2 regions of the Streptomyces sp. CLV115 genome follow, and region 2 is predicted to be linked to the other one. Evidence: riboswitches for the same ligand, from Rfam matches in the RefSeq annotation. Region 2 holds a riboswitch; the other holds the start of a gene.
What was found. A riboswitch is a leader RNA that binds a small molecule or an ion and turns the genes downstream of it on or off. The one in region 2 is predicted to bind glycine.
Positions count from the first base shown of each region.

Region 1: it holds a riboswitch for glycine, as region 2 does, so the genes downstream of both, gcvT (glycine cleavage system aminomethyltransferase GcvT) here and gcvP (aminomethyl-transferring glycine dehydrogenase) in region 2, are expected to answer to the same signal.

Region 1 is NZ_JBCEWQ010000096.1:7,363-23,185, reverse strand. Features, by position in the region: gene AADR41_RS27660 (caspase family protein) at 1-172, opposite strand, end outside; gene AADR41_RS27655 (hypothetical protein) at 346-1,368, shown strand; gene AADR41_RS27650 (L-serine ammonia-lyase) at 1,399-2,781, opposite strand; gene glyA (serine hydroxymethyltransferase) at 2,937-4,196, opposite strand; gene gcvH (glycine cleavage system protein GcvH) at 4,217-4,594, opposite strand; gene gcvT (glycine cleavage system aminomethyltransferase GcvT) at 4,687-5,814, opposite strand; glycine riboswitch at 5,956-6,053, opposite strand; gene AADR41_RS27630 (AAA family ATPase) at 6,213-6,905, shown strand; gene AADR41_RS27625 (enhanced serine sensitivity protein SseB) at 6,974-7,744, shown strand; gene AADR41_RS27620 (enhanced serine sensitivity protein SseB C-terminal domain-containing protein) at 7,922-8,701, shown strand; gene AADR41_RS27615 (ABC transporter permease) at 9,199-10,203, shown strand; gene AADR41_RS27610 (ABC transporter substrate-binding protein) at 10,299-12,071, shown strand; gene AADR41_RS27605 (ABC transporter permease) at 12,135-13,136, shown strand; gene AADR41_RS27600 (ABC transporter ATP-binding protein) at 13,133-14,233, shown strand; gene AADR41_RS27595 (ABC transporter ATP-binding protein) at 14,230-15,438, shown strand; gene AADR41_RS27590 (trimeric intracellular cation channel family protein) at 15,457-15,823, shown strand, end outside.
Region 2 is NZ_JBCEWQ010000089.1:2,322-18,144, reverse strand. Features, by position in the region: gene AADR41_RS26660 (substrate-binding and VWA domain-containing protein) at 1-1,085, shown strand, start outside; gene AADR41_RS26655 (glutamate-cysteine ligase family protein) at 1,165-2,673, opposite strand; gene AADR41_RS26650 (hypothetical protein) at 3,155-3,748, shown strand; gene AADR41_RS26645 (DUF5999 family protein) at 4,088-4,294, shown strand; gene gcvP (aminomethyl-transferring glycine dehydrogenase) at 4,382-7,267, opposite strand; glycine riboswitch at 7,462-7,558, opposite strand; gene AADR41_RS26635 (PRC-barrel domain-containing protein) at 7,672-8,040, shown strand; gene AADR41_RS26630 (DNA polymerase IV) at 7,965-9,449, opposite strand; gene AADR41_RS26625 (MerR family transcriptional regulator) at 9,507-10,124, opposite strand; gene AADR41_RS26620 (bifunctional nuclease family protein) at 10,294-10,767, opposite strand; gene ftsR (transcriptional regulator FtsR) at 10,821-11,564, opposite strand; gene AADR41_RS26610 (FHA domain-containing protein) at 11,582-12,370, opposite strand; gene AADR41_RS26605 (DUF881 domain-containing protein) at 12,561-13,349, opposite strand; gene AADR41_RS26600 (small basic family protein) at 13,355-13,687, opposite strand; gene AADR41_RS26595 (DUF881 domain-containing protein) at 13,684-14,607, opposite strand; gene AADR41_RS26590 (mannose-1-phosphate guanyltransferase) at 14,707-15,823, opposite strand, start outside.

The sequences.
Region 1 (15,823 bases), on a different contig from region 2:
CGACCACCGCCGCCCTGGTCGCCGCCCTGTCGCGCAGCGGAAGGATCCGGAGACCGGAACCGCCGTGCTGCCGGAGCCAACTCTCCGCCTCCGTCACGTCGTTGACGCAACCGCCCAGCGGCTTGTCCGGATAGTCGTCGATGCCCACCAGGAGTGCGTACACGGTTCCCATGCGGTGATCCTGCCAGCCCGGCCGGGCCGGGGCGGGGCGATTCCGGGGCGATTGCCGGGCGGACGCGTACTGCTCGATGCGCGGCCGTCGCAATGGAGGTTGACTGCTGACGGAGATTCACCAAGATCGGATCCGCGGCACACCCGCCGCACGGTTCAGGAAGGAAGAACGGCGTGACTTTCGGGGGACACAATCCGTACGACCCGTCGTGGCGGCCGAACGGGCAGCCACCGCCACCACCGGGCGTACCCCCGCAGCCAGGGCCTCATCCCCACCCCGGGCCGTATCCGCCCCAGGGCCCGCCACCCTACCGCCCGTACGTCCCGCACCGCTCGCTGTGGCAGCAGTTCCGCGACGGCGACTGGCCCCCGCTGATGGAGGTGCTGCGTGCGCTGCCCATCCACGGGTGCGTGTGGGCCCTGCTGGTGTGCTGCTTCTGGCCCCTGCTCATGCTCGTCCTGGCCTACCCGCTGGCCCGCACCGCCCGCCGGCAGGCACACCTGAGGTTCCCCCCGCACGCGCACCGCCGCATCGTGGACCCGCAGGTGATGCGCGTGCAGCAGATCAGGGCCTGGGCCGCGCTGGCCACGTCGTTCCTGATCCTGCTCGTCTACGGTTCCGCGGCGGACTTCGCGGAGGTCCAGGAGCAGTACGCGCTCCGGCTCGCCTTCACCCCGTGGCTGCTGCTGCTCAGCGCGCCGCTGGTGATCCTGGTCCTGTTCCGGATCGCACCCGAGGCCGCGCGGCCGGGCATGCGCACACGTCTGCGCCCGGCGGTGCGCTCGGCCCTGATGTACTTCGGCGCGCTCACCTCGGTGCCGCTGCTGGCCACGGCCACGTTCCTCATCGGCCAGAACATGGAGGCCTACTTCTTCACCCCGTTCATCACGCTCGCCCTGGCCGCCCCGGTGGTGTGGATGCTGTTCTTCGTGCTGTTCGCCTCCCGGACGATGATCCGCACCGTGTTCGGCACCTCCGAGGTGCATGCCACGCTTCCGGCCCTGCTGACCGGGGTGCTGGTGTGGGAGCTGGCGGTCGTCAACCTGCTCATGAGCGGAATGCCGCCGGGCCCGCCATTCGTCCAGCTCTGCGCCGTGATAGGCGGACCGGCCTCGGTCTCGGCCGTCGCCTGGTGGGAGATCGACCGCCTGCGCACGAGGTACGGGGTGACCCTGCGGGGCCAGCAGCTGCCCTGAGAACCCGCCGGCCGGGCCGGGCCCGCTCCCTCAGCACTCGATGATGTTCACCGCGAGCCCGCCCCGCGCCGTCTCCTTGTACTTCACGCTCATGTCCGCGCCGGTCTCCTTCATGGTCTTGATGACCTTGTCGAGGGAGACCTTGTGGCTGCCGTCGCCGCGCAGCGCCATCTTCGCCGCCGTGACGGCCTTGACCGCGGCCATGCCGTTGCGCTCGATGCACGGGATCTGGACCAGACCGCCGACCGGGTCGCAGGTGAGGCCCAGGTTGTGTTCCATGCCGATCTCGGCGGCGTTCTCGACCTGCTCGGGGGTGCCGCCGAGGACCTCGGCGAGGGCGCCGGCGGCCATGGAACAGGCGGAGCCGACCTCGCCCTGGCAGCCGACCTCGGCGCCGGAGATGGAGGCGTTCTCCTTGAAGAGCATGCCGATGGCGCCCGCCGCGAGGAGGAAGCGGACGACGCCGTCCTCCTTCTCCGCCTCGGTGGCGCCGCCGGCCGCGAAGTTCATGTAGTAGTGCAGGACCGCCGGGATGATGCCCGCGGCGCCGTTGGTGGGGGCGGTGACGACCCGGCCGCCCGCCGCGTTCTCCTCGTTGACCGCCATCGCGTAGAGGGTGATCCACTCCATCGCGTGGGTCTGCGGGTCGCCCTCGGCCCGCAGCTGGCGGGCGGTGTTCGCGGCGCGGCGGCGGACCTTGAGGCCGCCGGGCAGGATGCCCTCGCGGGACATGCCGCGCGAGACACAGGCCTGCATGACGCGCCAGATGTCCAGCAGTCCCGAGCGGATCTCGTCCTCGGTGCGCCAGGCCTTCTCGTTCTCCAGCATCAGCGAGGAGATGGACAGCCCGGTGTCGTGGGCGAGCCGCAGCAGCTCGTCGCCGGTGCGGAAGGGGTGCTTGAGCACGGTGTCGTCGAGCACGATCCGGTCCTCGCCCACCGCGTCCTCGTCGACGACGAAGCCGCCGCCGACCGAGTAGTAGGTCTTCTCCAGGAGCACCTCGCCGTCGTGGCCGAAGGCCAGGACGGTCATGCCGTTCGCGTGGTACGGCAGGGCCTTGCGGCGGTGCAGGATCAGCTGCTCGTCGGCGTCGAAGTCGATCTCGTGCATACCGAGCAGGTTGATCCGGCCGGTGCTGCGGATCTGCTCCACCCGGTCGTCGGCGGACTCCACGTCGACGGTGCGCGGCGACTCGCCCTCCAGGCCGAGCAGTACGGCCTTGGGAGTGCCGTGGCCGTGACCGGTCGCACCGAGCGAGCCGTACAGCTCGGCGCGTATCGAGACGGTGTGGGCGATCAGCCCCTCGTTCTTCAGCCGGCGCGCGAACATACGGGCGGCGCGCATCGGGCCGACCGTATGGGAGCTGGACGGGCCGATGCCGATCGAGAACAGGTCGAAGACCGAGATGGCCACGGTGACTCCTCAAGGGGTTGGTAGACGTCGCTGTCTGCCGGGTGGTGCGGTACGGGCCGGGCGGCCCGGAGGGCGGGGGCATGGGACGGGGCACCGCGCTCACAGTTCAGTGTGCGCGGTGCCCCGCCCCAACGTGTTACCAGAACTTGTCCGGACTACTTCAGGCCGGGGTACAGCGGGAACTTCTCGGCCAGCGCGACGACGCGGGCCTTCAGGGCGTCCGCGTCGTACGAGGGCTTGAGGGCGGCGGCGATGATCTCCGCGACCTCGGTGAAGTCCTCGGCCCGGAAGCCGCGGGTCGCCAGGGCGGGCGTACCGATCCGCAGGCCCGAGGTGACCATCGGGGGCCGGGGGTCGTTCGGGATGGCGTTCCGGTTGACCGTGATGCCCAGCTCGTGCAGCCGGTCCTCGGCCTGCTGGCCGTCCAGCTCCGAGTTGCGCAGGTCGACGAGGACCAGGTGGACGTCCGTACCGCCGGACAGCACGGAGACACCGACCTCGGTGACGTCCGGCTGGACCAGGCGCTCGGCGAGGATGCGGGCGCCGTCCAGGGTGCGCTGCTGGCGCTCCTTGAACTCCTCGGTCGCCGCGACCTTGAACGAGACCGCCTTGGCCGCGATCACGTGCTCCAGCGGACCGCCCTGCTGGCCCGGGAAGACCGCCGAGTTGATCTTCTTGGCGAGCTCCTGGGTGGAGAGGATCACACCGCCGCGCGGACCGCCGAGGGTCTTGTGCGTGGTGGTCGTGACGACGTGGGCGTGCGGCACCGGGTTGGGGTGCAGCCCCGCGGCCACCAGACCGGCGAAGTGCGCCATGTCGACCATCAGGTACGCGCCGACCTCGTCCGCGATGCGGCGGAAGGCGGCGAAGTCCAGCTGACGGGGGTACGCGGACCAGCCGGCGACGATCAGCTTCGGCTTGGACTCCTTGGCGAGGCGCTCGACCTCGGCCATGTCCACGACGCCGGTCTCGTCGACGTGGTACGGGACCACGTTGTAGAGCTTGCCGGAGAAGTTGATCTTCATGCCGTGGGTCAGGTGACCGCCGTGGGCCAGGTTCAGGCCCATGATCGTGTCGCCCGGCTTGAGCAGCGCGAACATCGCGGCGGCGTTGGCCTGCGCACCGGAGTGCGGCTGGACGTTCGCGGCCTCGGCGCCGAAGAGCGCCTTGATGCGGTCGATGGCGATCTGCTCGACCACGTCGACGTGCTCGCAGCCGCCGTAGTAGCGGCGGCCGGGGTAGCCCTCGGCGTACTTGTTGGTGAGGACGGAGCCCTGGGCCTCCATGACAGCGACCGGAGCGAAGTTCTCCGAGGCGATCATTTCGAGGGTGGACTGCTGACGGTGGAGCTCGGCGTCGACGGCGGCGGCGACGTCCGGGTCCAGCTCGTGGAGGGATGAGTTGAGAAGCGACATCAGGTGGTCCCTTGGGGTCTTTAGTTGCCGGAGAACTCGGTGTACTCGTCGGCGGAGAGCAGGTCCTCCGGCTCCTGCGCGACGCGTACCTTGAACAGCCAGCCGCCTTCGAAGGGAGCGGAGTTCACCAGCGACGGGTCGTCCACGACGTCCTGGTTCGCCTCGGTGACCTCGCCGGTCACCGGGGAGTACAGGTCGCTGACCGACTTGGTCGACTCCAGCTCACCGCAGGTCTCGCCCGCGGTCACCGTGTCACCGACCGCGGGGAGCTGGGCGTAGACGACGTCGCCGAGCGCGTTGGCCGCGTACTCGGTGATGCCGATCGTGGCCACACCGTCCTCGACGGCCGACAGCCACTCGTGCTCCTTGCTGTAACGCAGCTGCTGGGGGTTGCTCATGACCTGAATTCTCCTGTACGCGGGGGAGTGCTGATGAACGGTGGTCTTACGGTGTGAGACGCGACTGCGTCACTTCTCGATGAGCGCCGACGTCACTTCTGGCGCTTGTAGAACGGCAGTGCCACGACCTCGTACGGCTCGTGGGTGCCGCGGATGTCCACCGCGACGCCCTCGGCACCGGGCGTGGCGTGCGCGGCGTCGACGTACGCCATGGCGATCGGCTTGCCCAGGGTCGGGGACGGGGCGCCGGAGGTGACCTCCCCGACGACCTGGGCGCCGGCTCCGCCCACGGCGACCACGGGGTAGCCGGCGCGCGGCACCCGGCGGCCCTCGGCGACCAGGCCGACCAGCTTGCGCGGCGGAGCGGTCTCGGCGCGCTCGGCGGCGGCCTCAAGGGCCTTGCGGCCGACGAAGTCGCCCTCCTTCTCGAACTTCACGACCCGGCCGAGACCGGCGTCGAAGGGGGTGAGCTCCGTGGTCAGCTCGTGCCCGTACAGCGGCATGCCCGCCTCCAGGCGCAGCGTGTCGCGGCAGGAGAGCCCGCACGGGATCAGGCCGCGGGAGGCGCCCGCCTCGGTCAGCGCCTGCCACAGCCGCTCGGCGTGCTCGGGGGCGACGAACAGCTCGAAGCCGTCCTCGCCGGTGTAGCCGGTACGGGCGATCAGCGCGGGGACACCGGCGACCGTGCCCGGCAGACCGGCGTAGTACTTCAGGCCGTCCAGGTCGGCGTCGGTGACCGAGGCCAGGATGGCGGGGGACTCCGGGCCCTGGACGGCGAGCAGTGCGTACGCGTCCCGGTCGTCGCGCACCTCGGCGTCGAAGCCCTCGACGCGGGCCGTCAGCGCGTCCAGCACGATCTGGGCGTTGCCCGCGTTGGCGACGACCAGATACTCGGCCTCCCCCAGCCGGTAGACGATCAGGTCGTCCAGGATGCCGCCGTCCTCGGCGCAGATCATCGTGTAGCGCGCCCGGCCCACGGCGACGGTGCCGATGTTGCCGACCAGCGCGAAGTTCAGGAAGGCCGCGGCCGCGGGGCCGGTGACGGTGATCTCGCCCATGTGCGACAGGTCGAAGAGGCCGGCCCTGGTGCGCACCGCGTTGTGCTCGTCGCGCTCGCTGGCGTACCGCAGGGGCATGTCCCAGCCCGCGAAGTCGGTCATGGTCGCGCCCAGCGAACGGTGCAGGGCATCGAGGGCGGTGAGGCGGGGGGCGGTGCTCATGGATATGGCTCCCAGGGCATGACGACGAGGACGATCCCTCCCCATCTGTCATCGGAACCTGAGAGGTTCGCCGAGACCCCCTGGAAGGGTTCGGCTTGCACCTTGGGTGGAGCCGCGAAGCGGCCCGCTTTTCAGATCTGCCTCATCCACGCGGTACGGGGCCTGAGAGATTCAAGGGAGGAACTTGCTCCTTCGGCGCCCGGCACAGGTAGTGACCGGAACTCTCCCGCGCGGATTCGAACGGCCTTTATGCAGTTGGCCGGGCCATCATCGCACGCATCGGGCCGGAGTGGGGCCCCGGTCCCCCGCCGGAAATCACCGGCGTGGACGGTTGTGCCGCATTACCTTTTCTTTACACTTCAGGGGCATACGTGGGGTGATCCGACAGGGGGAGGGCGATGACGTTGCAGCGGTACGCGACGACCGCAGGGTTCGCGCACGGGGCGATGCCCGCACAGCCGGGGGCCCCGGCCCGGGAGATGTCGGGCCCGCGCGCGCCCGTCGTGCGGGATCTGCGGGAGCGGGCCGGGCGCAGCCCGCGCGCCCTGCGGTTCGCGGCGGGCGACGTGGTCGTGGTCTCCGGGCTGCCCGGCAGCGGCAAGTCGACGCTCATCCGGCGCGCGGTGACGACGGCGCACGCCATCGACTCCCAGGACACCCGGGACCGCTGGGCGCGGTCCGTGCCCCGGTTATTCCCGTACGCCCTCTACCGCCCGCTCGTCCGTGCCGCCCACTACTGGGGGCTGTGGCGGGTGCTGCGTTCCGGGGAGTCCGTCGTCGTCCACGACTGCGGGACGCAGTCCTGGGTGCGCGGCTGGCTGGCCCGGGACGCGCGGCGCCGGGGCCGGGCGCTGCGTCTGGTCCTGCTCGACGTCACGCCCGAGACCGCGCGGGAGGGCCAGCGCGAGCGCGGACGCGGCGTATCGGGATACGCCTTCGCCCGGCACCGCAGGGCGGTGGGCAGGCTGCTGCGGGCGACGGAGAAGGGGCTGCTGCCGCCCGGGTGCGGCTCGGCGGTGCTGCTGGACCGGGAGGCGGCGGGGCGGCTCGCCCGGATCGAGTTCGCCGACGGGCCGCCCGGCGGTCGGTAGCGGGGCGGGGGCGCTTCGGGGCCGGGCGTTAATCTTCTGCCGGAAAGCTTGGGCGAGAAGGGGAAGCAGTGGACGTTCCGGCGCAGGTCCAGTCCCATCCGCAGGGCGGATGGCCGGGCAATGAGCTCGAAGAAGTGCTGATGGCCTCGGTGGGCAGCCCGGAGGCGGGCGGACGGCTCGTCGAGGTGCTCGGCCGCAGCCAGGTCTGGGTGCCGCTGCCCAACGGCGGCGGTCCGGACTCGGGGGCCCTGGACCTGCCGACGACGGAGATCGAGGGCGCCCCGTACGTCCCGGTCTTCAGCTCCGAACAGCAGTTCCTCGCCTGTGTCGGCGCCCACATGTCCTTCACCGTCGCGCCCGCCCGCGACTTCGCCCGCGGACTGCCCCCGCAGCTCGGCATCGCGGTGAACCCGGGCGGCGCGGTCGGGATGCCGCTGCCGCCGCCCGCCGTGGCCGAACTCTGCCGGGCCGGGCGCACCCCGCTGGACGGGCCGGCCGGCGGCGGCAGGGTCCGGCTGTACGAGCCGGACTGGAAGGAGGAGCCGGTCGACTTCCTGGCCGCCGCGGCCGGCGAGTTCGAGGAGAGCGGTGTGGTGCTCTCCGCCCGCCGGGCGCTCGCCAGCATCGAGGGCGGCGACCCCGTCCTCTTCGTCGGCGTCGAGTTCTCCACCTGGGACGGCGCGGGGCGCAACGCGCCGATGGACGCCCTCGGCCGCGCACTGGGCCGGGTCGAGGTTCCCTGGCCGGTCAATCTCGTACTGCTCGACGTGGCACAGGACCCGGTCGGCGACTGGATGCGCGAGCGGATACGGCCGTTCTACCAGCGAGCGGGCATATAGAACCCGGCGCGGGCCCCCGCCGGGCACCGGTGGGGAACACCGCTCGGACCCATGACGTCAAGTCGGTGTCAGGACCGGCGCATAAGCTGGTTTCATGGCTGGTGCCTCGGCATCATGCCGCACCCGTGTGCCCGGGGCGGCGGGCCGACACAGTGGATCGAAGAGGGGCGGGACCAGGTGAGTGCGTCAGGCACCGCGGCGGCCGGGCAGGTCGAGCACATGCTGCGCCAAGTGACGCCCGGGCGCTACGACGCGTACGAGGCGCTGCTGCAGGCCCTCGCGGGCGGCCGGATCTGGATGCTCCTCTGGCAGGGCCAGGCGGGCTCGCCCGACGCCCAGTACGGGAACATGGAGGTCGACGGCCTCGGCTACGCCCCCTGTGTGACCTCCGCCCAGGAGCTCTCGGCCAGCGGCTGGAACCGCGCCCATGAGCTGGTCGACGGCCGGGACATCGCCCGCACCCTCTTCCCCGACCGCTGGGGCATCTGGCTCAACCCGCACGCCCCGGGCGGCGGCGTGGGCGTCCCCTGGCTCGATCTGCGCCGGATCGCCACCGGCCTCGACCGGATGCCCGCCGGCCCGCTCCGGCTCACCGAGCCGGCCATCGAGATCCCGCAGTTCTACGCCCTGCTCACGCAGAACGCCCACCACACCCCGGCGATCCGCTCGCTGCGCCGGGCCTGGGTGCAGCCCGCCCTCGGCGTCCCGTACCTCACCATCGGCCTCGACCTCTACGACACGAGCCCGCCCGCGGTGGACGCGGCGCGCGCGATGATGCAGCAGTCGGTCTCCGCCGTCCCGGAGGGGCTGCCCGTCTCCACCGTCGCGATGTCCGACGAGTACGACCCGGTCGCGATGTGGCTGCGGGCCAACGCCCGCCCGTTCTACGACCGCGAGGCACACGCCCCGGCGGCCCCCGTCGCGGGCTACGGCTACCCGCCGCAGAGCGCGTACTGACCCTCCCGGACACCCGGTCGCGCGTCCCGCACCGGGCGGCCGACGCGCCTTCCCGCCGCCCGTAAAGGGGCGGTTCGCTCCCGGAAGCCCGAATGCGGCCGTACGTCCCCGATATCCGGAACGCGGCCATGGGGCGCCAACTCCCCGAATGTGAAAGCGCGTTCATCCGCGCCGCGGCCCACCGGGCCGCCCATGTCCGAGATTTCCGTGCTCGGCACAACTCATGGTGAATGCGTCGTGAATCCGCGCGCATGCCCCCCTTCCATATCAACTGACCTGTGTTCGGCGGGCGTTCACATCCGTCCGGATAACGGAACACCCCAGAGCGCATCACGGTTAGGCATCCATTCGCCTGTCGGTATGGCTACCAGTCGTAACGGCAATGAAGACTCCCGCAGCAAGGGCGTCTTGCCGCCTCTGCGTACGACTGACTGATCGCGCCGCCACAGCGGCCAGTTCGGCCCGGCCACCGCCGGTTGAGAGGGGTCCTTGCCACGATGACGGCACCACTGCACGAGCCGACCAAGGAAGCGGATCCGATCGCGGCCGGCGGTCCCGCAGTCGACTCCGGGGTGAAGAAGGTCGAGGGACGGTCGCTCAAGCAGATCGCCTGGAACCGCCTGAAGCAGGACAAGGTCGCTCTGACGGGTGGCATCGTTGTCCTCGTCCTGATCGTGGTGGCCGTCTTCGCGCCGCTGATCGTGAACCTGTTCGGGCACCCGCCGAACGAGTTCCACCAGGACCTGCTCGACCCGCTGACCAATCTGCCCACGGGCAGCCTCGGCGGCGTGAGCGGCGACTACCTGTTCGGCGTCGAGCCCAACAAGGGGCGCGACATCTTCAGCCGGATCGTCTACGGCGCCCGGATCTCGCTGCTCGTGGCGTTCCTGGCGGCCCTGGTCGCCGTCGCCCTCGGCACCCTCTTCGGGATCATCGCCGGCTACTTCGGCGGCTGGGTGGACGCGGTGATCAGCCGGGTCATGGACGTGCTGCTCTCCTTCCCGCAGCTCCTCTTCATCATCTCCCTGGTCTCGGTCCTCCCCGACGACCTGCTCGGGCTCACCGGCAGCGGCGTGCGCATCGCCGTACTCGTCGCCGTCATCGGCTTCTTCGGCTGGCCCTACGTCGGACGCATCGTCCGCGGGCAGACGCTCTCGCTGCGCGAGCGCGAGTACGTGGAGGCGGCGCGCAGCCTCGGCGGCGGGCGGACGCACATCCTCTTCCGCGAGCTGCTGCCCAACCTGGTGGCGCCGATCACCGTCTACGCGACGCTGATGATCCCCACCAACATCCTCACCGAGGCGGCCCTCAGCTTCCTGGGTGCCGGTGTCCGGCCGCCGACCGCCTCCTGGGGCGGGATGCTGCGGGACGCGCTGGAGACGTACGAGCACGACCCGATGTTCATGGTCTTCCCCGGCGTGACGATCTTCATCACCGTGCTGGCCTTCAACCTCTTCGGGGACGGGCTGCGCGACGCCCTGGACCCCAAGGGGACCCGATAACCCACGACTTGCCCCTGCCGCATCGTCAGGTGGCTTTTCCCATGGTTCTCCGGCAAGCAACGGCCTGGGACCGCGATCTCGGAGGTTACGAGAAAATGTCCACAGTTACCTCGAAACGACGGCTCACCGCTGGTGCGGCCCTCGTGGTCGCGGCGCTGATGACCACCACGGCGTGCGGCGGCGGCGACGACAGCGAAGGCGGCGGCAAGTCGAAGGGCGCCGGCTTCAACGCCGCGTTCAACAAGGTCGCCAACCCGTCCACCAAAAAGGGTGGAACGCTGAAGATGGTCGGCAAGCAGGACCTCGACTCCGCCGACCCCCAGCGTGCCTACTACGGCATGGCCTGGGACTTCATGCGCTTCTACACCCGCCAGCTGGTCAGCTACGACACCAAGCCGGGTGCGGGCTCCACCAAGCTGGTCGGCGACCTGGCCACCGGCCCCGGTGAGATCACCGACGGCGGCAAGACCTACACGTACAAGCTGCGTGACGGCATCACCTGGGAGGACGGCTCGAAGCTGACCTCCAAGGACGTCAAGTACGGCATCGAGCGCATCTGGGCGACGGACACCATCACCGGTGGCCCGCAGTACCTCAAGCAGACGCTGGACCCCAAGGGCGAGTACAAGGGCCCCTACAAGGACAAGTCCGCGGACAAGCTCGGTCTCAAGTCGATCGAGACGCCCGACGACAGCACCATCATCTTCAAGCTGCCCAAGCCCAACGGTGACTTCGAGCAGTTCCTCGCCATGCCGTCCGGCACGCCCGTGAAGGCGGACAAGGACACCGGCGCCAAGTACACCCAGCGCCCGTTCTCCTCCGGCCCGTACAAGTTCGAGTCGTACAAGCCGGGCAAGAGCATCGTGCTCGTGCGCAACGACAAGTGGCAGAAGGCCTCCGACCCGCTGCGCGCCGCGCTCCCGGACAAGGTCACCGTGACGATCTCCGCCAACCTGGAGGAGAACGACAAGAAGCTGATGGAGGGCGACTACGACGTCGACCTCAACGGCACCGGCATGACCCAGTCCGGCCGCGTCACCGCCGTCCAGGACCACAAGGACAGCGTCGACAACATGCAGACGTCCTTCGTCCGCTACGTCGCGCTCGTCCACACCGCGAAGCCGCTGGACGACGTCCACTGCCGCAAGGCTGTCTTCTACGCCACCGACTTCGCCGGTCTCCAGCAGACCCGCGGTGGTGAGATCGCCGGTGGTGCGATCGCCAACAGCACCCTGCCGGTCTCCATCAAGGGCCACAGCGACTACGACCCGTACGGCGTCCTCGCCCGCAAGGGCAAGCCGGACCTGGCCAAGGCCAAGGACGAGCTGAAGCAGTGCGGTCACCCGACCGGCTTCTCCACCAAGCTCACCGCCCGCAACAACAACCCGGGCGAGGTCGACACCGCCGAGGCGCTCCAGGAGCAGCTCGGCAAGGTCGGCATCAAGGTCGAGGTCGACCCGCTCGACGGCGCCGAGGCGTCCAGCATCACCGGCTCGCCGTCCGTCGTGAAGAAGCGCGGCTACGGCATGACGATGAGCGGCTGGGGCCCGGACTTCCCGTCCGGCCAGGGCTTCGGCCAGCCGCTGTGGGACAGCCGGTTCCTCTCGGACACCGGTAACTACAACGAGTCCCAGATCAAGGACCCGCAGATCGACAAGCTCTTCGACAACGCGATCGCGGAGACCGACCCGGTCAAGGCCGGCGAGATCTACAAGGCTCTCGACAAGCGGATCCTCGACCAGGCCGACTGGATGCCCTTCATCTACGAGAAGAACATCACCTGGCGCGGCAGCCGTCTGACGAACGCCTACATGTCCGACGCCTACAACGGCCGTTACGACTACGTCTCGCTCGGCGTCGTCAAGTAGCCGCTGTAGTCAACAGCATCTGCAGTCAACCCGGTTGACTGTTCCACCGCCGGGCCGCACACAGTGCTTGCTTATCTCATCCGGCGCCTGTTCGCCGTAGTCATCATGGTGCTCGTCGTACTGCTCGCGACGTTCACCATCTTCTTCATGCTGCCCAAGTGGGCGGGTCAGGACGTCGCAGTCCTCTTCGCCGGCAAGGCCACGGGTGTCGAGCAGCTCCAGGGCATCCGGATCAAACTGGGTCTCGACGACCCCCTCCTCGTCCAGTTCTGGGACTTCGTCAAGGGCATCCCGATGGGACGCGACTACGCGAACGGTGCCGATGTCACCCACTGCGCCGCGCCCTGCTTCGGCTACTCCTTCCGCACGGAGGTCCCCGTCTGGACCACCCTCAAGGACGCGCTGCCCGTGACCGGCGCGCTCGCCGCCGGTGCCTGCGTGCTGTGGCTCCTCGGCGGTGTCGCCACCGGCGTGGTGTCCGCGCTCCGGCGCGGCACGATCTGGGACCGCGCCGCGATGACCACGGCGCTCGCCGGCGTCTCGCTGCCGATCTTCTTCACCGGCATGGTCGCCATGGGCCTGTTCGTGCACAACTTCGGCTGGGTCCACATCGCCGACAACCTCTCCACGGACGACGGCATCGGCACCTGGTTCCAGAGCCTGATCCTGCCGTGGATCGTGCTCGCCTTCCTGAACGCCGCGATGTACGCCCGCCTCACCAGAGCCACCATGCTCGAAGTGCTCGGCGAGGACTACATCCGCACCGCCCGCGCCAAGGGCCTGGGCGAGGGCACCGTCATCACCCGGCACGCCCTGCGCTCCGCGATGACTCCGATCCTCACCGTCTTCGGTCTGGACATCGGCGTGCTCCTCGGTGGCGCCGTCCTCACCGAGTCCACGTTCAACCTGCCCGGGCTCGGGCTCGCCGCGGTCCAGGCGATCAGCAACAAGGACCTGCCGGTGATTCTCGGCGTCACCCTGTTCGCGGCCCTCGCGATCGCCGTCGCCAACCTCGTCGTCGACATCATGTACGCCGTCATCGACCCGCGAGTGAGGCTGGGATGACCGAACTGCACAAGAGCGGTGCCGCGCTGGGCGAACCCTCCCCGGCCGGCTCACCCGCTCCCACCGCCTTCCTCGAAGTGCGCGACCTCAAGGTGCACTTCCCGACCGACGACGGCCTGGTCAAGTCCGTCGACGGACTCAACTTCCAGCTGGAGAAGGGCAAGACCCTCGGGATCGTCGGCGAGTCCGGCTCCGGCAAGTCCGTCACCTCGCTGGGCATCATGGGCCTGCACACCACGGGCCAGTACGGCAAGCGCAAGGCGCAGGTCTCCGGCGAGATCTGGCTGGACGGCAAGGAGCTGCTGTCCGCCGACCCCGACGAGGTGCGCAAGCTGCGCGGCCGCGACATGGCCATGATCTTCCAGGACCCGCTGTCCGCGCTGCACCCGTACTACACGATCGGCAAGCAGATCGTGGAGGCGTACCGGGTCCATCACAGCGTCGACAAGAAGACCGCCCGCAAGAGGGCGGTCGAGATGCTCGACCGGGTCGGCATCCCGCAGCCCGACAAGCGCGTCGACAGCTACCCGCACGAGTTCTCCGGCGGTATGCGCCAGCGCGCGATGATCGCCATGTCGCTGGTCAACAACCCCGAGCTGCTGATCGCCGACGAGCCGACGACCGCGCTGGACGTCACCGTCCAGGCGCAGATCCTCGACCTGATCCGGGACCTGCAGAAGGAGTTCGGCTCCGCGGTCATCATCATCACCCACGACCTGGGCGTCGTGGCCGAGCTCGCCGACGACATCCTGGTGATGTACGGCGGGCGCTGCGTGGAGCGCGGACCGGCCGAGAAGGTGTTCTACGAGCCCCGGCACCCCTACACCTGGGGCCTGCTGGGCTCGATGCCGCGCCTCGACCGCGACCAGACCGACCGGCTCATCCCGGTCAAGGGTTCCCCGCCGTCGCTCATCAACATCCCGTCGGGCTGCGCCTTCAACCCGCGCTGCCCGTACGCGGACGTGCCCAAGGACGACGTCACCCGCACCGTACGGCCCGAGCTCCAGGAGGTCGGCGGCCGGCACTGGGCGGCCTGCCACATGTCGCCGGAGCAGCGGGAGCGTATCTGGACCGAAGAGATTGCGCCCAAGCTGTGAGCGAGGACAAGGCCGTGACGAGCGAGGACAAGGGCGTCGACGTTCCGGCGCAGAGGTCGGCCGGTGACACCGCCTCCCGCGAGGTGCTGCTCAAGGTGACCGGGCTGCAGAAGCACTTCCCCATCAAGAAGGGGCTGCTGCAGCGCAACGCCGGTGCGGTGAAGGCCGTCGACGGGATCGACTTCGAGGTGCGCTCGGGCGAGACCCTGGGCGTCGTCGGCGAGTCCGGCTGCGGCAAGTCGACGATGGGCCGGCTGATCACCCGGCTGCTCGAACCCACTGCGGGGAAGATCGAGTTCGAGGGGAGGGACATCACGCACCTCGGCGTGGGCGGCATGCGCCCGATGCGCCGGGACATGCAGATGATCTTCCAGGACCCGTACTCCTCGCTGAACCCGCGGCACACGATCGGCACGATCGTGGGCGCCCCCTTCAAGCTTCAGGGCGTCACGCCGGACGGTGGCGTCCGCAAGGAGGTGCAGCGGCTGCTGGAGGTCGTGGGCCTGAACCCCGAGCACTACAACCGCTATCCGCACGAGTTCTCCGGCGGTCAGCGCCAGCGCATCGGGATCGCCCGCGCACTGGCGCTCAACCCCAAGATGGTCGTGGCGGACGAGCCGGTGTCGGCGCTGGACGTGTCGATCCAGGCGCAGGTGGTGAACCTGCTCGACGACCTCCAGAGCGAGCTGGGCCTCACGTACGTGATCATCGCCCACGACCTGTCGGTGGTCCGGCACGTCTCGGACCGGATCGCGGTGATGTACCTCGGCAAGATCGTGGAGCTCGCCGACCGCGAGTCGCTCTACAGGGCGCCGATGCACCCGTACACGAAGGCGCTGCTCTCGGCGGTCCCGATTCCGGACCCAAAGCGCCGGTCGGTCAAGAGCGAGCGGATCCTGCTCAAGGGCGACGTGCCCTCGCCGATCTCGCCGCCCAGCGGCTGCCGCTTCCACACCCGGTGCTGGAAGGCGACGGAGGTCTGCAAGACGCAGGAACCGCCGCTGGCCGAGCTGAAGACCGGGCACCAGGTGGCCTGCCACCACCCGGAGAACGCGCCCGACCAGGTGCCCGGCGAGACGGTGACCGCGGCGGCGCGCGAGGCGATCCAGATCGTCGGCGTGCAGAAGCCGGAGGCCGCCGAGGCGAGCGGGGCGGAGGGTGGCTCCTCCTCGCCCGATACGCCGGAGGACAGCACGAAGGAGTAGTACCGGCACAATTGCCCGGTGCTCAACGAACTGTTCACGCCCTCCGTCCAGCATGCGCTCGACATCGTCGGAATCTTCGTCTTCGCGATCTCCGGCGCTCTGCTCGCCGTACGCAAGAACTTCGATGTCTTCGGCATCGCGGTGCTCGCCGAGGTGACCGCGCTGGGCGGAGGGCTGTTCCGTGACATCGTCATCGGGGCGGTCCCGCCCGCGGCGTTCACGGATCTCGGCTACTTCACCACCCCGCTGCTCGCCGCCGTCCTGGTGTTCTTCATGCACCCGCACGTCGAGCGGATCCAGGTCGGCGTCAATGTCTTCGACGCGGCGGGCCTGGGACTGTTCTGCGTCACCGGCACGGTCAAGGCGTACGACTACGGCCTGGGGC
Region 2 (15,823 bases):
GTGACACACAGGTACTGGAAACGCTGGCACAGGACGATTCGGGCGCCGAGCCGGGCAACCCGGAGCACAACCAGGCGGTGCTCCTCTCCGAGCAGGCCGCGTTCGCCCACAACGCGGAGTCGACCGGCGGCGGAAAGCTCGACCTGTTCTACCCCAAGGACGGCACGCCGCTCCTGAACTATCCGTACACACTGGTCGACGAGGCCAGCATGAGCACACCCGAGAGCCGGGCGGCGCTGCGGTTCATGACGCTGCTGGACGAGCCGGCTTCGCAGGCCACGCTGGAGAAGCACGGCTTCAGGAACGTGGACGGGACGGCCGGCGAGTCGGTGGTCGCACCGGCGGGCGGCAGGAAGCCCCAGCCGTACGCCACCGCTGCCGCCGCCGCACCGACCGTCGAGGAGCTCCAGCAGACCCTCGGCATGTGGACGATCACGGTGCAGAGCGCCCGGCTGACCACGGTCGTCGACGCCTCGGGATCCATGGCCACGATCGTCCCGGGGCGCAACCAGTCCCGGATGGATGTCACCAAGGCGTCCCTGATCCAGGCCCTCAACCAGTTCACCCCGAACGACGAGATCGGGCTCTGGGAGTTCGCCACCACTCTCGACGGCGACAAGGACTACCGCAGGCTGATGCCGACCGACCGGCTGGGCGATCCGGCGAAGGGCGGCGGCACCCACCGGGAGAAGCTCTCCGCGGCCTTCGCGGCGCTGAAGCCCGTGCCGGGCGGCGCGACCGGTCTCTACGACACCATGCTCGCCGCCTACAAGGACGCCCAGGCGACCTACGTGAAGGGCAAGTTCAACGCGGTCGTGATCCTCACCGACGGCTCGAACCAGGACAACCTCTCCATCTCCCGCAGTGCCCTGATCGCGGAGCTGAAGCGGATCGCCGATCCGGAGCGTCCGGTGCCGATACTCGCCATCGCGGTCGGTCCGGAGGCCGACCGCGACGAGGTGAACGAGATAGCGAAGGTGACCGGCGGAGGCGGCTACCAGGTCATCGACCCGGCCGAGATCCAGGTGGTGATCCTGCAGGCGATCATGACGGCCGGCCAGAGCAGCCACGGCGCACAGGAGTAGCCCCCGGGCCTCCCGGACCGGTCCGGGCCGGGAGGCCACGGCCATGAGCCGGAGGGCGGAGCGGCCCCGCCCACCGGGCTCACGGCATGGGGGGCGCACCCGTCGGCCAGGTGTGCACCGGCTCCCCGCTGTGCATCAGCTCGGCGTACCGCCGGGTCGTCGCGGCCAGCGCCGCGTGCCGGTCGAGCCCGGCCTGGCGCGCCCGGTGGTAGGTGTCGGCCTGCCAGGACGCTCCGTTCACCCGCCGCCTGCAGCGCTCCTCGATGACCCCGAGGTAGCGGTCGCGGTCCGCGGGCTCGATGTTCCAGGCATCGAGCCCCGCCGCGGCCAGCGGCAGCAGCTCGTCCCGTACGAGCTTGACGGCCGGCACCCGGGTGAGCCCGCCCGCACGGCCGGATCGCGGCCAGATCAGCTCCGCGTCGATGCCCAGCCGGCACGCGGTGTCGAAGTTCTCCGCCGCGGCGGAGAACGGCATCCGGGTCCACACCGGCCGGGACTCCTCCGCGAGCGCCCGGACGAGCCCGTAGTACAGCGCCGCGTTGGCGATCAGATCGGTGACCGTGGGTCCGGCCGGCAGGACCCGGTTCTCCACCCGCAGATGGGGTACGCCGTCGGCGAGGCCGTACACGGGGCGGTTCCAGCGGTAGACCGTGCCGTTGTGGAGCACCAGTTCCTGCAATCGCGGCACCCCGCCCTCGTCCAGGACCCGCAGCGGCTCCTCCTCGTCGCAGATCGGGAGCAGCGGCGGGAAGTAGCGCAGGTTCTCCTCGAAGAGCTCGTACGCCGAGCCGATCCACCGCTCGCCGAACCAGGTCCTGGGCCGCACCCCCTGGTTCTGGAGTTCGGGCGGCCTGGTGTCGGTGGCCTGCTGGAAGAGCGGCGGCCTCGACTCCCGCCACAGCTCCCGGCCGAACAGGAACGGCGAGTTGGCCCCCAGCGCGATCTGGACGCCGGCGACGGCCTGGGCCGCGTTCCACACCGCGGAGAACCGCTCCGGTGTCACCTGGAGATGCAGCTGCACCGAGGTGCAGGCGGCCTCGGGGGTGATCGATGCGGAGGTGGACACCAGTCGCTCCACACCCTGGATGTCGAGGGAGAAGGCCTCGCCCCGGGCGGCCACGATCTGATCGTTGAGCAGCGTGTACCGGTCCGCGTCCGAGAGGTTCGCCACGACGAGGTCCTCGCGACGCAGGGTGGGCAGAATACCGATCATCAGGATCCCGGCATCCACCTCGCCCGCCTTCCGGTGGGCATATCCGAGCCCGGTCCTGAGCTCTTCGGCCAACTGGTCGAAAACACGCCCGTCCAGCCGGTGCGGGACTATGTTCACTTCCAAATTGAACATCCCGAGTTCCATCTGGAAATCACGGCTCGCGATGCGCGGGAGGACCTCCCCATTCATCATCTTCGGCATGCCGTCGGCGCCCGCGAGATTCAGCTCGATCTCCACGCCCATGAGGTTGCGCGGCCGGTCGAACCTCCGCTCCGTCATCAGCCGCTCCAGCCCCTCCAGGCACTGGTGGAGCTTCCTCCGGTACCCCTGCCGATCAGACAGGTCAAAGGCGCCCGCCACGACCTTCTCCCCCATCGGAGCGTCCCTCCCTCAAGTGGCGGCCCGCGGCCCAGGCCGCTCGCGTCACGATCGATAATGCCCAGGCCGGGTGATCCATAACGCCCCCGTGAACGCCACGGAGCCAGTAATCTGAGTGCGCCCGCCCGAGGCACATTCCATGGGCATGATGCAGCACGGGTTTCCCATCTTGGCGCATGGTGAATACACCGTCGCGTTTCGGCCGTCCACGGCCGGGGAAAAATCCCAGGCGGCGGCTGCGCCGCTGACGCAAAATCAGCAGATTCTCCGCATAATAAAGTCTCGATACCGCCTTGTCGGCAATAGCTGCGACGGCTAGTGGAATCACCGCGTGAACGCGTGTCGTATAAACTCCGCGGACGAGGCAGAGAGTTGACGCACCGGCTCAGTCACCGGCCTCCTCTGGCCCCGTATGCCGACAGCGACGTCTGCACCCGCCCACGCACCACCGTGTCTCCGAAGTGAGAGGCGACCCACTATGCCGCTGCATGTTCCCCCGGCTCCCGCGCCCGCTCTGCGCAGCGTTCTCGCGGCACTCGGTTCACCCACCGCAGTCCGCGAGGCCCGCACCCCAGCCCTCCGATCGGCCGAGGGACCACTGAGCCCCGAACTCCCGCTCCCCGTCCATGTACTGGAGCGGATCGGGCCGGGCGGGCTCGCTCCCGCCACCCGGCTCGCCGCGTGGCGGTTCCTGATCCGCAGCGCGGAGCAGCCCGTCGCCGCCGCGGACACCATGCTCACTCCGGACGGCTGGGCGTTCTCGCACTTCTTCGAGGGCCCCTACATCGCCTCGACCGAACTCGCCCTGCGCCAGGCCGAGACAGTCACCACGCACTATCAGCCACGGCTGCTGTCCATCCCGGAGCTCTACATGCTCGCGCTGTGGCTGCACGGCGACGCCGAGGCAGACGCCGCCGGCGGGGAACTCGCCCCGGCCGATCTCCTGGTTCCGCTGGCCCCCGCCCCGCCGGGCATCGCGGCCCATCGCCCGCACCGGGTCGCCGATCTGCTCCGCGTGATGACGCTGCGCATCACCCCCGGCCCCGGCCCCCTGCTCGGATCACCGGCCTGAGAACCGCACCCCCGTACGAGACCGCTGCGCCCCGTACGAGAACACTGTGCCCCGTCACCTCCCTGGTGGCGGGGCACACCGCTGGGGGGGCGCACTTCGGTCCCCGTCCGGACTAGCCCGGTCCGACCACCCCGAACCACCCGAAGTGACAGTGCAGTTGCAGTGAACCGTCCGCGCGGGTGATGCGTCCTCCGAGTAAGGACAAGTGCTGCTGCGAAATCCCTGCGGATTGCCGCCCGTGGGGCAACACTGGGACCGGACCTATCGATACGGGGGGCGGCCATGAACACCTCATCCAGCCGCAGGACATTCACTACAACGCAGCGAAAGAACCCAGCCATGTGCCAGCATCAGCCACCATGCCCGACCGCCGACTCAGCCGACCGGGAAGCCGCCCGCCTGACGGCCCACCACCCGGAACAGGGCTGGAGCCTGCTGTGCAACGGGGTCCTTCTCTTCGAGGACACCGGCGAACTGCTCCCGGACGGTCAGATCATCGCTCCGCACCGGCCCCTGGGGACCGACCGGGTGATGAAGGCCGCCTGATCGCGGCCGGTACGAGCTGGGGCCGGCCCGGAGAAATCTCCGAACCGGCCCCGACGCATGTCCGCGTCACTCCCCCGCGCTCATGACTCAGTTGTCGTACTCGTCCAGCGGCGGGCAGGAGCAGACGAGGTTGCGGTCACCGAAGGCCCCGTCGATCCGGCGCACCGGCGGCCAGTACTTGTCGGCGGCCGAGACGCCGGCCGGGAAGACCGCCACCTCACGGCTGTACTCGTGCTTCCACTCCCCGCCCAGCATCGCGGCGGTGTGCGGAGCGTTGTGCAGCGGGTTGTCGTCCGCGCTCCACTCGCCGGAGGCCACCTTCTCGACCTCGCCGCGAATGGCGATCATCGTGTCGCAGAACCGGTCGAGCTCCGCGAGGTTCTCGCTCTCGGTCGGCTCGATCATCAGCGTCCCGGCGACCGGGAACGACATGGTCGGCGAGTGGAATCCGTAGTCGATCAGACGCTTGGCGATGTCGTCGACACTGACGCCGGTGGCCTTGGAGATCGGCCGCAGGTCCACGATGCACTCGTGCGCGACCAGACCGGCCGGGCCGTTGTACAGGATCGGGTAGTGCGGCTCCAGGCGCTTGGCGATGTAGTTCGCGGCGAGCACGGCGACCTGCGTCGCCCGCTTGAGGCCCTCGCCACCCATCAGACGTACGTACGCCCAGGAGATCGGGAGGATGCCGGCCGAGCCCCACGGGGCGGCCGAGATCGGTCCGACACCGCTCTCGGGGCCCGCCGCGGGCTGCAGCGGGTGGTTCGGCAGATACGGCGCGAGATGCGCGCGCACCCCGACCGGGCCGACGCCGGGGCCACCGCCGCCGTGCGGGATGCAGAAGGTCTTGTGCAGGTTCAGGTGCGAGACGTCGCCGCCGAACCGGCCCGGCTTCGCGAGACCCACCAGCGCGTTGAGGTTGGCACCGTCGACGTACACCTGGCCGCCGGCGTCGTGCACCTCGGCGCAGATGTCGGCGACGTGCTCCTCGAACACCCCGTGCGTCGACGGGTAGGTGATCATGAGCACGGCAAGCTCGTCGCGGTGCTTCTCGATCTTGGCGCGCAGGTCCTCGATGTCCACCTCGCCGTCGTCGGCGGTCTTGACGACGACGACCTTCATGCCGGCCATGACGGCGCTGGCCGCGTTGGTGCCGTGCGCGGAGGACGGGATGAGGCAGACGGTGCGCTGCTCGTCACCGTTGGCACGGTGGTACGCGCGCACGGCCAGGAGGCCGGCGAACTCGCCCTGCGAGCCCGCGTTCGGCTGGATCGAGACCGCGTCGTACCCGGTGACCTCGGCGAGACGCTCCTCCAGCTCACGGATGAGGGTGAGGAAGCCCTGCGCCTGCTCGGCCGGCGCGAAGGGGTGCAGCGCGCCGAACTCGGGCCAGGTGATCGACTCCATCTCGGTGGTCGCGTTCAGCTTCATGGTGCAGGAGCCCAGCGGGATCATGCCGCGGTCCAGGGCGTAGTCCCGGTCGGCGAGCTTGCGCAGGTAGCGCAGCATCGCGGTCTCGGAGCGGTGCTGGTGGAAGACCGGGTGGGTGAGGATCTCGTCGGAACGCAGCAGCCCCTCGGGCAGCGTGTCGGCGAGGGTGGCGTCCAGCGCCTCTATGTCCCCGTCCGCACCGAAGGCGGCCCAGACGGCGGCGAGCTGCGTGCGGGTCGTGGTCTCGTCGCAGGCGAGGGAGACCAGGTCGGTGTCGACCAGCCGCAGGTTGACCCCGCGCTCGCGGGCGGCGGCGACGGTCTCGGCGGCCCGGCCCGGGACCCGCACGGTGAGGGTGTCGAAGAAGGCCCCCGTCACGACGTCGACCCCGGCGGCGCGCAGGCCCTCGGCCAGGATCGTCGCGTAGCGGTGGGTGCGCCGCGCGATCGTCCGCAGCCCGTCCGGGCCGTGGTACACCGCGTACATCCCGGCCATGACGGCGAGCAGTACCTGGGCGGTACAGATGTTGCTGGTGGCCTTCTCGCGGCGGATGTGCTGCTCGCGGGTCTGCAGGGCCAGCCGGTAGGCCTTGTTGCCGTCCGCGTCGACGGAGACACCGACGAGGCGGCCGGGAAGGCTGCGGGCGAACTTCTCGCGCACGGCCATGAACCCGGCGTGCGGTCCGCCGAAGCCCATCGGCACACCGAAGCGCTGCGTGGTGCCGACCGCGATGTCCGCGCCCAGGTCGCCCGGCGAGGTGAGCAGCGTCAGGGCGAGCAGGTCGGCGGCGACCGTGACGACCGCACCCAGTTCGTGGGCCTGCTCGATGACGGGCTTGATGTCCCGGACGGCTCCGGAGGCGCCCGGGTACTGAACCAGCACGCCGAAGACACCGCGCTCGGCGATCTCCGCCGGGATGCCCTCGGACAGATCGGCGACGACGACCTCGACACCGGTCGGCTCGGCGCGGGTCTCGATGACCGCGATCGTCTGCGGCAGGGCGTCGGCGTCGATCAGGAAGACCCCGTTCTTCACCTTGCCGACGCGCCGGGAGAGCGCCATGGCCTCGGCGGCCGCGGTGCCCTCGTCGAGCAGCGAGGCGCCGGAGGTCGGCAGCCCGGTCAGCTCGGCGACCATCGTCTGGAAGTTGAGCAGCGCCTCCAGCCGGCCCTGCGAGATCTCCGGCTGGTACGGCGTGTAGGCCGTGTACCAGGCGGGGTTCTCCATGACGTTGCGCAGGATCACAGGCGGGGTGAAGGTGCCGTAGTAGCCGAGCCCGATCATCGGGGCCAGGACCTGGTTGCGGTCCGCGAGCTCGCGCAGCTCGGCGAGGACCTCGGCCTCGGTGCGCGCGGCCGGCAGCCCGAGCGCCTCCGCGCTCTTGATCACATCGGGCACCGCGGCCGCGGTGAGTTCGTCCAGCGAGCCGTAACCGACCTGGGCGAGCATCTTCGCCTGCGCCTCGGCATCGGGTCCGATGTGGCGCTGCTCGAACGGAATACCCTGCTCCAGCTGGGAGAGCGGAGTGCGACGGGGGGTCATGGTGGAGGCCTCCTGGTCTGTCACGACCTGCGAGGGGCACCACGGCGCGGGTGCCCGAACGGCCTCCCCCTCTGTCATCTCAACCTGAGAGCTTCACCGGCGCGCCGTGCGGCGTACCGGCTTTCACCGTCGGTGAGGGAGGGACTCGCACCGGCACTCGGCCGCACGAAACCCGCCCTGCTTTCCAGAGTGACCTCGTCCGTGCGGTACGGGGGCCTGAGAGATTCCGGGGAGGATTTGCTCCTTCGGCGCCTTCGGATCAGCTCCGGAGGACTCTCCCGCACGGGGTCAGCAGCCATGACCAGCCTACCAGCGGGCTTCGTGGCTGATTTCTCGAGTGGCCAACCACCCGGATCTGCCTTTTTGTAGTGCTAGTGGAGTAGCCGCGACCAGTGGGAGGGACCGTGCAGACCGACATCGATCCGCGCAGCCTGATCGGCCGCAAGGCGTTCGACCGCAAGGGCACCAAGATCGGAACCGTGGACGAGGTGTATCTCGACGACGCGACCGGTGTGCCCGAGTGGGCGGCCGTACGTACCGGACTCTTCAGCCGGGACGCGTTCGTCCCCCTGGAACCCAGCGAATTCGTGGAGGACACGCTCCGCATCCCCTTCGACCGTGCCCTGATCAAGGACGCGCCGGACTTTGGTGTCGGCCGCCACCTCTCACCGGAACAGGAGCTCCAGCTCTACCGGCACTACGGACTGGACTCCGCGCCGGAGGAGACCGGCCCGGACAGGGACTTCGGCAGGCTGGCCGGCCAGGACGAGTAGTCCTGCGGGTCGCGGACCAGGGGCAGCGGATCGGCGGGCCGGAGCTCCGGGTCGTCGATCCGGAACGTACGCACCCGGCCGGGCGGCGATCCGGGCTCCTCGAACCGCACCGTCACCCTTCCGACGCCACTGCCCTGCACCCAGCCGTGGCCGTACGTCTCGTGGTGCACGTCGTGTCCGGCGGGCCAGCGCCGTGCCGCGCGCTGCTCGGCACTCTCCGGGACCTCCGCCCTGGGATCGCCGGGCGGCTCGGCGATCTCGTCCCCCGCCGGTGCCGTCCCCGCCGCCGGCTCCCCGGCAGATTCCCCGGCCGGCTCCTCTGCCGCGGCGCGCTCGCCGGCGGCCTGGGCGAAGAGGTCCTCCTGTGTGTAGTCGGCAAGCCCCGTCACACCCACTCCGAGGAGCCGGACGCCCCCGGTGGTGTCAACGGCCTCCAGGAGCCGTGCGGAGGCCTCACGGACCACCGTGGGGTCGTCCGTGGGCCCACGGAGCGTCTCGGACCTCGTGAGCGTCGAGAAGTCGTACCGGCGCACCTTCAGCACCACCGTGCGCCCGGACCGCCCCGCGCCCCGCAGCCGCTGCACGCAGCGGTCGGCCAGCCGCTCGACCTCGGTCCTGATCCGCACCCGGTCGTGCAGGTCGGCGTCGAAGGTGTCCTCGACCGACACCGACTTGGCGTCCCGCTCCGCGACCACCGGCCGGTCGTCGTACCCGAACGCCATCCGGTGCAGCGAGCTCCCGTGCGCCTTCCCCAGCAGGCGCACCAGCTCGTCCTCACCCGCCTCGACCAGGTCGTCGACCGTCGTCATCCCGGCACGGCGCAGATGATCCGCCGTCGCCGGCCCGACACCGGGGAGGATCCGCACCGACATGGGCGCGAGCAGCGCCCGCTCCGTGCCCGGCTCTATGAGCAGCAGGCCGTTCGGCTTCGCCTCCTCCGAGGCGATCTTGGCCAGCATCTTGGAACCGGCGAGCCCGACCGATCCGGTGAGCCCGGTGACCGCCTTGATGGCCGTACGCAGCTGCGCGCCGATCTCCAGCGCCGAGGCCGTGTCATCGGCCGTCCCCCCGGCCTCCAGGTCCACGAAGGCCTCGTCCAGGCTGAGGGGCTCCACCAGCGGGGAGAGCCGTGCCAGCAGCTCCATCACCTGGTCGCTCACGGTCCGGTAGAGCTGGAAGCGCGGCACCAGATAGGCCGCATTGGGCGCCAGCCGCCGCGCCTGCGCCGTCGGCATCGCCGAGTGCACCCCGAAGCGACGCGCCTCGTACGACGCGGTGGCGACCACTCCGCGCGGCCCGAGCCCGCCCACCACCACCGGCTTGCCGCGCAGGCTCGGCTTCGCCGCCTGCTCCGCAGAGGCGTAGAAGGCATCCATGTCCAGATGCAGGATGGTGGGCGCGGCTCTCACATCAATCGATGCTGCCCTACGGCACTGACAATCGCCGCGCCCGAACCCTCGGCCGTGTCAGCCGGCGCGATTGCGCCGCCGCGCAAGCTCATCGGTGGGGTTGTTCCCGATGAGGGTCTCGCCGGTGTCCACCCGCTCGCCGTGCAGCTGCGAGAGCGCGGCGTCCACGTCCTGCCACACCACTCCCACCGCGATGCCGAAGACCCCCTGGCCGCCCTGGAGCAGACTGACGACCTCGTCGGGCGAGGAGCACTCGTAGACCGTCGCCCCGTCGCTCATCAGCGTCATCCGCTCAAGGTCCTGGAATCCGCGGGCCCGCAGATGCTGAACCGTGGTGCGGATGTTCTGGAGAGCCACACCGGTGTCCAGGAAACGCTTCACGATCTTCAGCAGGACGACGTCCCGGAAGCTGTAGAGGCGCTGTGTCCCGGAGCCGTACGCCGGACGCACACTCGGCTCCACCAGGCCCGTACGCGCCCAGTAGTCGAGCTGCCGGTATGTGATCCCGGCGGCCGCACAGGCGGTCGGCCCGCGATAGCCGATGTCGTTGGCCGATGCCACTTCGTCCCCCGCCACCGCCGCCGGTTGAACCGGTTGCATGATGGTGTGGTCGGCTGTACTCCCCTGCTGCGGATACGGCCCACCCGCTGCCGTACCGTCGCCGCTGCTTCTCACGCCGACCTCCGTCCTTGACCTGCCATCTCGAAGGTAGGCAGTCACTCGGGGTGCGTCAACGATCGCCACACTCGGCACGCCGAGTGATAATCACCCTGAGGGTGGTTTCCCGTGTCTCCCGAGCGGGAAAGGCTTGCCGGATGCGCTGACGGCTACCCCCGAAGGACGGTCATTGACTGTTGGTGCCGAAATCCTCCGGGGAGATCTGATCGAGGAACTCGCGGAATTTCTCCACCTCGTCCTCCTGCTCGTCCGGGATGGCGATACCGGCGTCGTCGAGCACCCCGTCACTGCCGTAGATCGGCGTGCCGGTGCGCAATGCGAGCGCTATGGCGTCGGACGGCCGTGCGCTCACCTCGACCCCGCTGGCGAAGACCAGCTCCGCGTAGAAGACCCCTTCCCGCAGGTCCGTGATGCGGACCTCGGTGAGCTCCTGGCCGACGGCCTCAAGCACATCCTTGAAGAGATCATGGGTCAGCGGCCTGGCCGGAGCCATGCCCTGCTGGGCGAAGGCGATCGCGGTCGCCTCACCAGGACCGATCCAAATGGGGAGGTACCGGTCGCCTCCCACTTCACGCAGGAGCACGATCGGTTGGTTGGAGGGCATTTCCACCCGGACACCCACAACGTCGAGCTCGTTCACACAGCAACCCTAGGACGTGCCCGGCAGGTTTGGGTAGTCGGGCACCGGCGCGATCAGTGGAGCCGGATGTGCAGGGCGCTCTGTACAAGGGCCGAATGAAGCCTCACGGACAGCTCCGCGAGTTCTTTCGCAGTGGCCTCCGCATGGGCTCTGGTCTGCGGATTCCGGTGCCGCCGCAAGGGTGCGACCACCTGCTCGATGAGCCCGACCTCGCGATCCGCAGCGGCCCGCATGGCACGCAGGTGACGCGGCTCCAGACCGAACCTGCCCAGATCCGCCACAAGCTTGGCCACGGTGACCATCCCTGCGTCGTATCCGCCCTCGGCGGTCGGAACCACCAGTCCGTACGACTCCCACTCGTCGAGGTCGCTCTCGGTGGCCTCGGCGGCCGCCAGCAGCTCGGCACGGCCGATCCGGGCCGCGGTGGGCCGTCCGGGCTCCGCGTCCCAGCCGCCGCCGGTCAGGTCCCGCGGGCCGCCCCCGGAGGGCAGGGCGGCCTGTTCACCACGGGCCAGGGCATCCAGATGCTCACGGATGACCTTCAGCGGGAGGTAGTGGTCCCGCTGCATGCGCAGCACCTGCGCCAGCCGCTCCACGTCGGCGCCGCGGAACTTGCGGTAGCCGGAAGGGGTCCGCTGCGGTTCGACGAGCCCTTCGGCCTCCAGGAAGCGAATCTTGGAGATCGTGACCTCGGGGAACTCTTCCCGCAGCCGCAGGAGCACCGTGCCGATGCTCATCGGGCGGTCGTCGGCGGTGGCGGTGCCGGCCACGGCACCGCCCGTCGGTGTTCTCAGCATGGACCTTCCCTGACGGGTCAGATGCCGCGCTGGCTCGCGTAGAAGACCAGCCGGTACTTGCCGATCTGCACTTCGTCGCCGTTGGACAGGGCGACGGAGTCGATGCGCTCACGGTTGACGTAGGTGCCGTTCAGGCTGCCCACGTCGCCGACCGTGAAGCTGCCGTCGGGGCTCCTGCGGAACTCCACGTGCCGCCGCGACACCGTCACGTCGTCGAGGAAGATGTCGCTCTGCGGGTGACGGCCGGCCGTGGTCAGCTCACCGTCCAGCAGGAAGCGGCTGCCCGAGTTCGGACCGCGGCGCACCACCAGGAGCGCCGAGCCGAGCGGAAGGGCGTCGACCGCCGCCTGGGCCTCGGGCGAGAGGGACGGCACCGCCGTCTGCCCGGTGACCTCCGCCTCGTACGCCTCAAGACCGGAGATCGAGATGGTCGAGGTCGTCTCCGAGGCACGCTCGGGAATCCCGCCCCGCAGCGGCGCGCCGCAGTTGGAGCAGAAACGACTGTCCTCGGCATTGCGATGCCCGCACCTCGTACAGACCGGCATGGACGAACCCTCCTGCCTGGGGGCGAACTCTCCACCCGAACTCGAGGTCGACGATTCTCCGAAACCTATGCGGCCGGGACCGGCAGGGTCAACAGACGACGCGCCGGATGCTCCCGAATTGTCACTGCCCGTACCCGACACCTGATCACGGAAGAGCGGACGATCCGTGCCCTGCTCCTCCGCCTGGCCATGGCGCGGTGCGCGATGGCGGGCGGCCTCGTCGCGAGCGCTCTTTCCGAACAACTTCCCAAACAACTTCACGGGCGCTTCCCCTTGACCGAAATAGACCCGCCCGTGGGGCAGGACGAACCCTGAATGAACACACCTGCCGACCCGGACATCTTCACAACGTCCGTATCCACTCGACAGTTTCCACCACGCACCACCAATACGATGCGGCGACCCCCCGCAACCTTGTGCCCGTCTCCTTCGCCCCTTCCGCGACGCCGCATCACGGGGACGACGACCGAGCGTAGTCAGGCTGCTTCGCCGGTCGCAAGGCGTCGACGACGATGTCGTCGGCCTGCTCGACCTGCACGGTGGCCTGCTCCTTCTCCAGCGTCTGCACCACGCCGCCGGGGATGTTCAGCGCCGGCTCCAGATCCTGGGGCTTGCCGATCACCTCGAAGACGTACGGCGCGGTGATCTTACGGCCGTCGACCTTGACGTTTCCGCCGTCACCGGAGAAGTACGTATTGGCCACCACACGCACCCCGTTGACCTCAATGGCCTCGGCGCCCGCAGCCCGCAGCTCCTGGAGCGCGTCGAGCAGCATGTCCGCCTTCACCCCGTCACCGGGATCGTTGACGGTGAGCGTGATCCCCGGCCCGTGAGCGGCCACGGTGCCCGCGAGGACACCGAGTTGCCGCTCCTTCTCCACCGTCTGCTTGCGCGCCTCCTCGGCCTGGTCGGAGCTGTTCTCCAGCTCCGTGCGCTGAGCGTCCAGCCGCTGCTTCTCGTCCTCCAGCCGCTGGGTCCGGTCGTCCAGCTCGTCGAGGATCCGTACCAGGTCCTCCTGGCGGGCGCCCCGCAGCGCGCTGTTGTCACTGTTGGACCTCACCTGGATGGCCAGTCCGAGACCGAGTACGAACAGCAGCAGCGCGACGATGAGTTGGGCACGCGTCACCCGCGGCGGCCACAGACCGGCGACCAGCCGCTGACGGCCGGTGAGCTCCTTCGCGGGGCCCGCCGTCCGCTCTCCGGCGTGTTCGGACCCGTCGGGAAGTTCTTCGTTGTTCATCGGCCTCAGGCCCGGAAGACGTGCCGGCGGATGGCCGCGGCGTTGGAGAAGATCCGGATCCCGAGCACGACCACCACACCGGTGGAGAGCTGCGCCCCGACGCCCAGTTTGTCGCCCAGGAAGACGATCAGCGCGGCCACCACGACGTTCGAGAGGAACGACACGACGAACACCTTGTCGACAAAGATCCCGTCGAGCATGGCGCGCAGTCCACCGAAGACGGCGTCGAGGGCGGCCACGACGGCGATCGGGAGATAGGGCTCGACCACCGCCGGCACCTCGGGCCGGACCAACAGTCCGACCACGACTCCCACGACGAGGCCCAGTACGGCGATCACGATGTGCCCTTCCCTGTGTCTGCCGCACCACTGCCGGTGTCTGCGGCCTTATAAGGCTCTGCTGTACGTACGATCAGGCTCGGCGCGACCGGAAGGCTCAGCTTCTGCTGCACGGACAGGCTCGTCCGGATGTCGAAGGTGTCCTTGAGCGCCTGGAGGTACCGGCCGTCGGCGCTGTCCTGGAACGCCGTGCCGAGATGCTTCCCGTTCCCCACCGCCAGCACCGTGTACGGCGGAACGAGCGGTCTGTTGTCGACCAGTATGGCGTCGCCCGCCGCGCGGATCGCCGACAGGGCCGTAAGACGCTGTCCGTTGATCGCGACGGCCTCGGCGCCGGACTGCCACAGGCCGTTGACGACCCGCTGGAGGTCACGGTCGCGGACCCGTCCGGTATCGGAGAATCCGCTGCTCTCCCTCGGCCCGCCGCCGCCCTGGGCGGTGTCCTTGGCGTCGTCGATGACGAGCTTCACTCCGGGCCCTTCGACCGCGGTCGCCCCGGCGAGCAGTGCCACCCGCTCCCCCTGGTCCCCGCCGTGCTTCTCCAGCGCCTTGCGCTGCCGCCTGCCCACGTCGCCCCGGAGCTCGTCCACCTGTGCCTCAAGGCTGTCGGCCGCCGCGGTCTCGTCGTCGATGCGACCGATCAGCTCCTGGCGCTCCTTGGCGAGGACCGGCGCCGAGACACGTGCCTCCGCGGCCCCCAGCGTGACGACCAGGGCGGCCAGCACCAGACACGCGGCGAACCCGAGTTTCGACTTGAGCGTACGGGGCAGCCCCGCGCTCCCGTCGGCCTTGCGACGCGCCGACGCCTCGGCGTATCCGTCGTCCAGGCTGTGGTCCATCACGTTGGTCAGCAGCGACATGGACGCGTCGGGGCGCGCGGGGGGCGAGGCGGTACTCCGATCGGGGGGCTGCTGCGACATGCCGCACATCGTCGCACGTCGCCACGGCTGACGCCGAATGGCCCCACCGGTGTGCCCGAGGGCGCCCGCGGGACGCCACCGGACACACCGGGAGAACCGTTACTGACCTGCGCTGTCCACGATCGCCGCCCACTCGTCCAGCAGCGCCTGCGCGGAGGCGTCGTCCGGGCCCTCGGCCCACAGATGGGTGACCGCCTCGGCCCGGTCCGGCAGTACCATCACCCACCGTCCGTCGGCCTCCACCACCCGCACCCCGTCCGTCGTGTCGACGCTGCGGTCACCGGCGGCCTCCACCACCCGCCGCATGACCAGGCCCTTGACGGCCCAGGGGGTGGCGAGATCACGGCGCAGGACATGGGCACGCGGAATGCGGGCATCGATCTGGCTCAGGGTGAGCTGGGTCCTGGCGACCAGACCGAGCAGCCGCACGAACGCCGCGGATCCGTCGAAGACGCTGCTGAATTCGGGAACGATGAAGCCGCCACGCCCGTCTCCACCGAAGATGGTGCCTTCCTCGCGTGCCACGCGCGTCAGATCGTCGGGCGATGTCGTCGTCCATTGGACCTGCGTGCCGTGGTACGCGGCGACCTGCTCGGCGACGCGGGTCGTGGTGACCGGCAGCGCCACCCGCCCGCTGCGCCGCTCGGCCGCCACGAGGTCGAGCATCACGAGCAGCGCCCGGTCGTCCTCGACGATCCTGCCCCGCTCGTCGACGAGCGAGAGCCGCTCGCCGACCGGATCGAACCGAACGCCGAACGAGGCCCGTGCCGAGGAGACGATCTCGCCGAGCCGTACGAGTCCGGAGCGCCGGGTCTCGGCGGACTCGGTGGGCCGTGATTCGTCGAGCCCGGGATTGATGGTCAGTGCGTCGACACCGAGCCGCCCCAGCAGGCTGGGCAGTACGAGCCCGGCACTCCCGTTGGACGCGTCGACGACCACCTTGAGCCCCGCGTCCGCGATCCCCGCGGTGTCCACGTTCCGCAGCAGGGATCCGGTGTACGAGTCGAAGACGCTGGACGGGAAGTGCAGATCGCCGATCTCGCCCGGGAAGGCGCGGCGGTACTCCTGACGTGCGTAGACCCGGTCCAGCTTCCGCTGCCGCGCCTGCGACAGGTCCGCGCCCCGTTCGTCGAAGAACATGATGTCGACCGAGTCGGGCACACCGGGAGACGTACGGATCATGATGCCGCCGGCACTGCCCCGCGCCGTCTGCTGG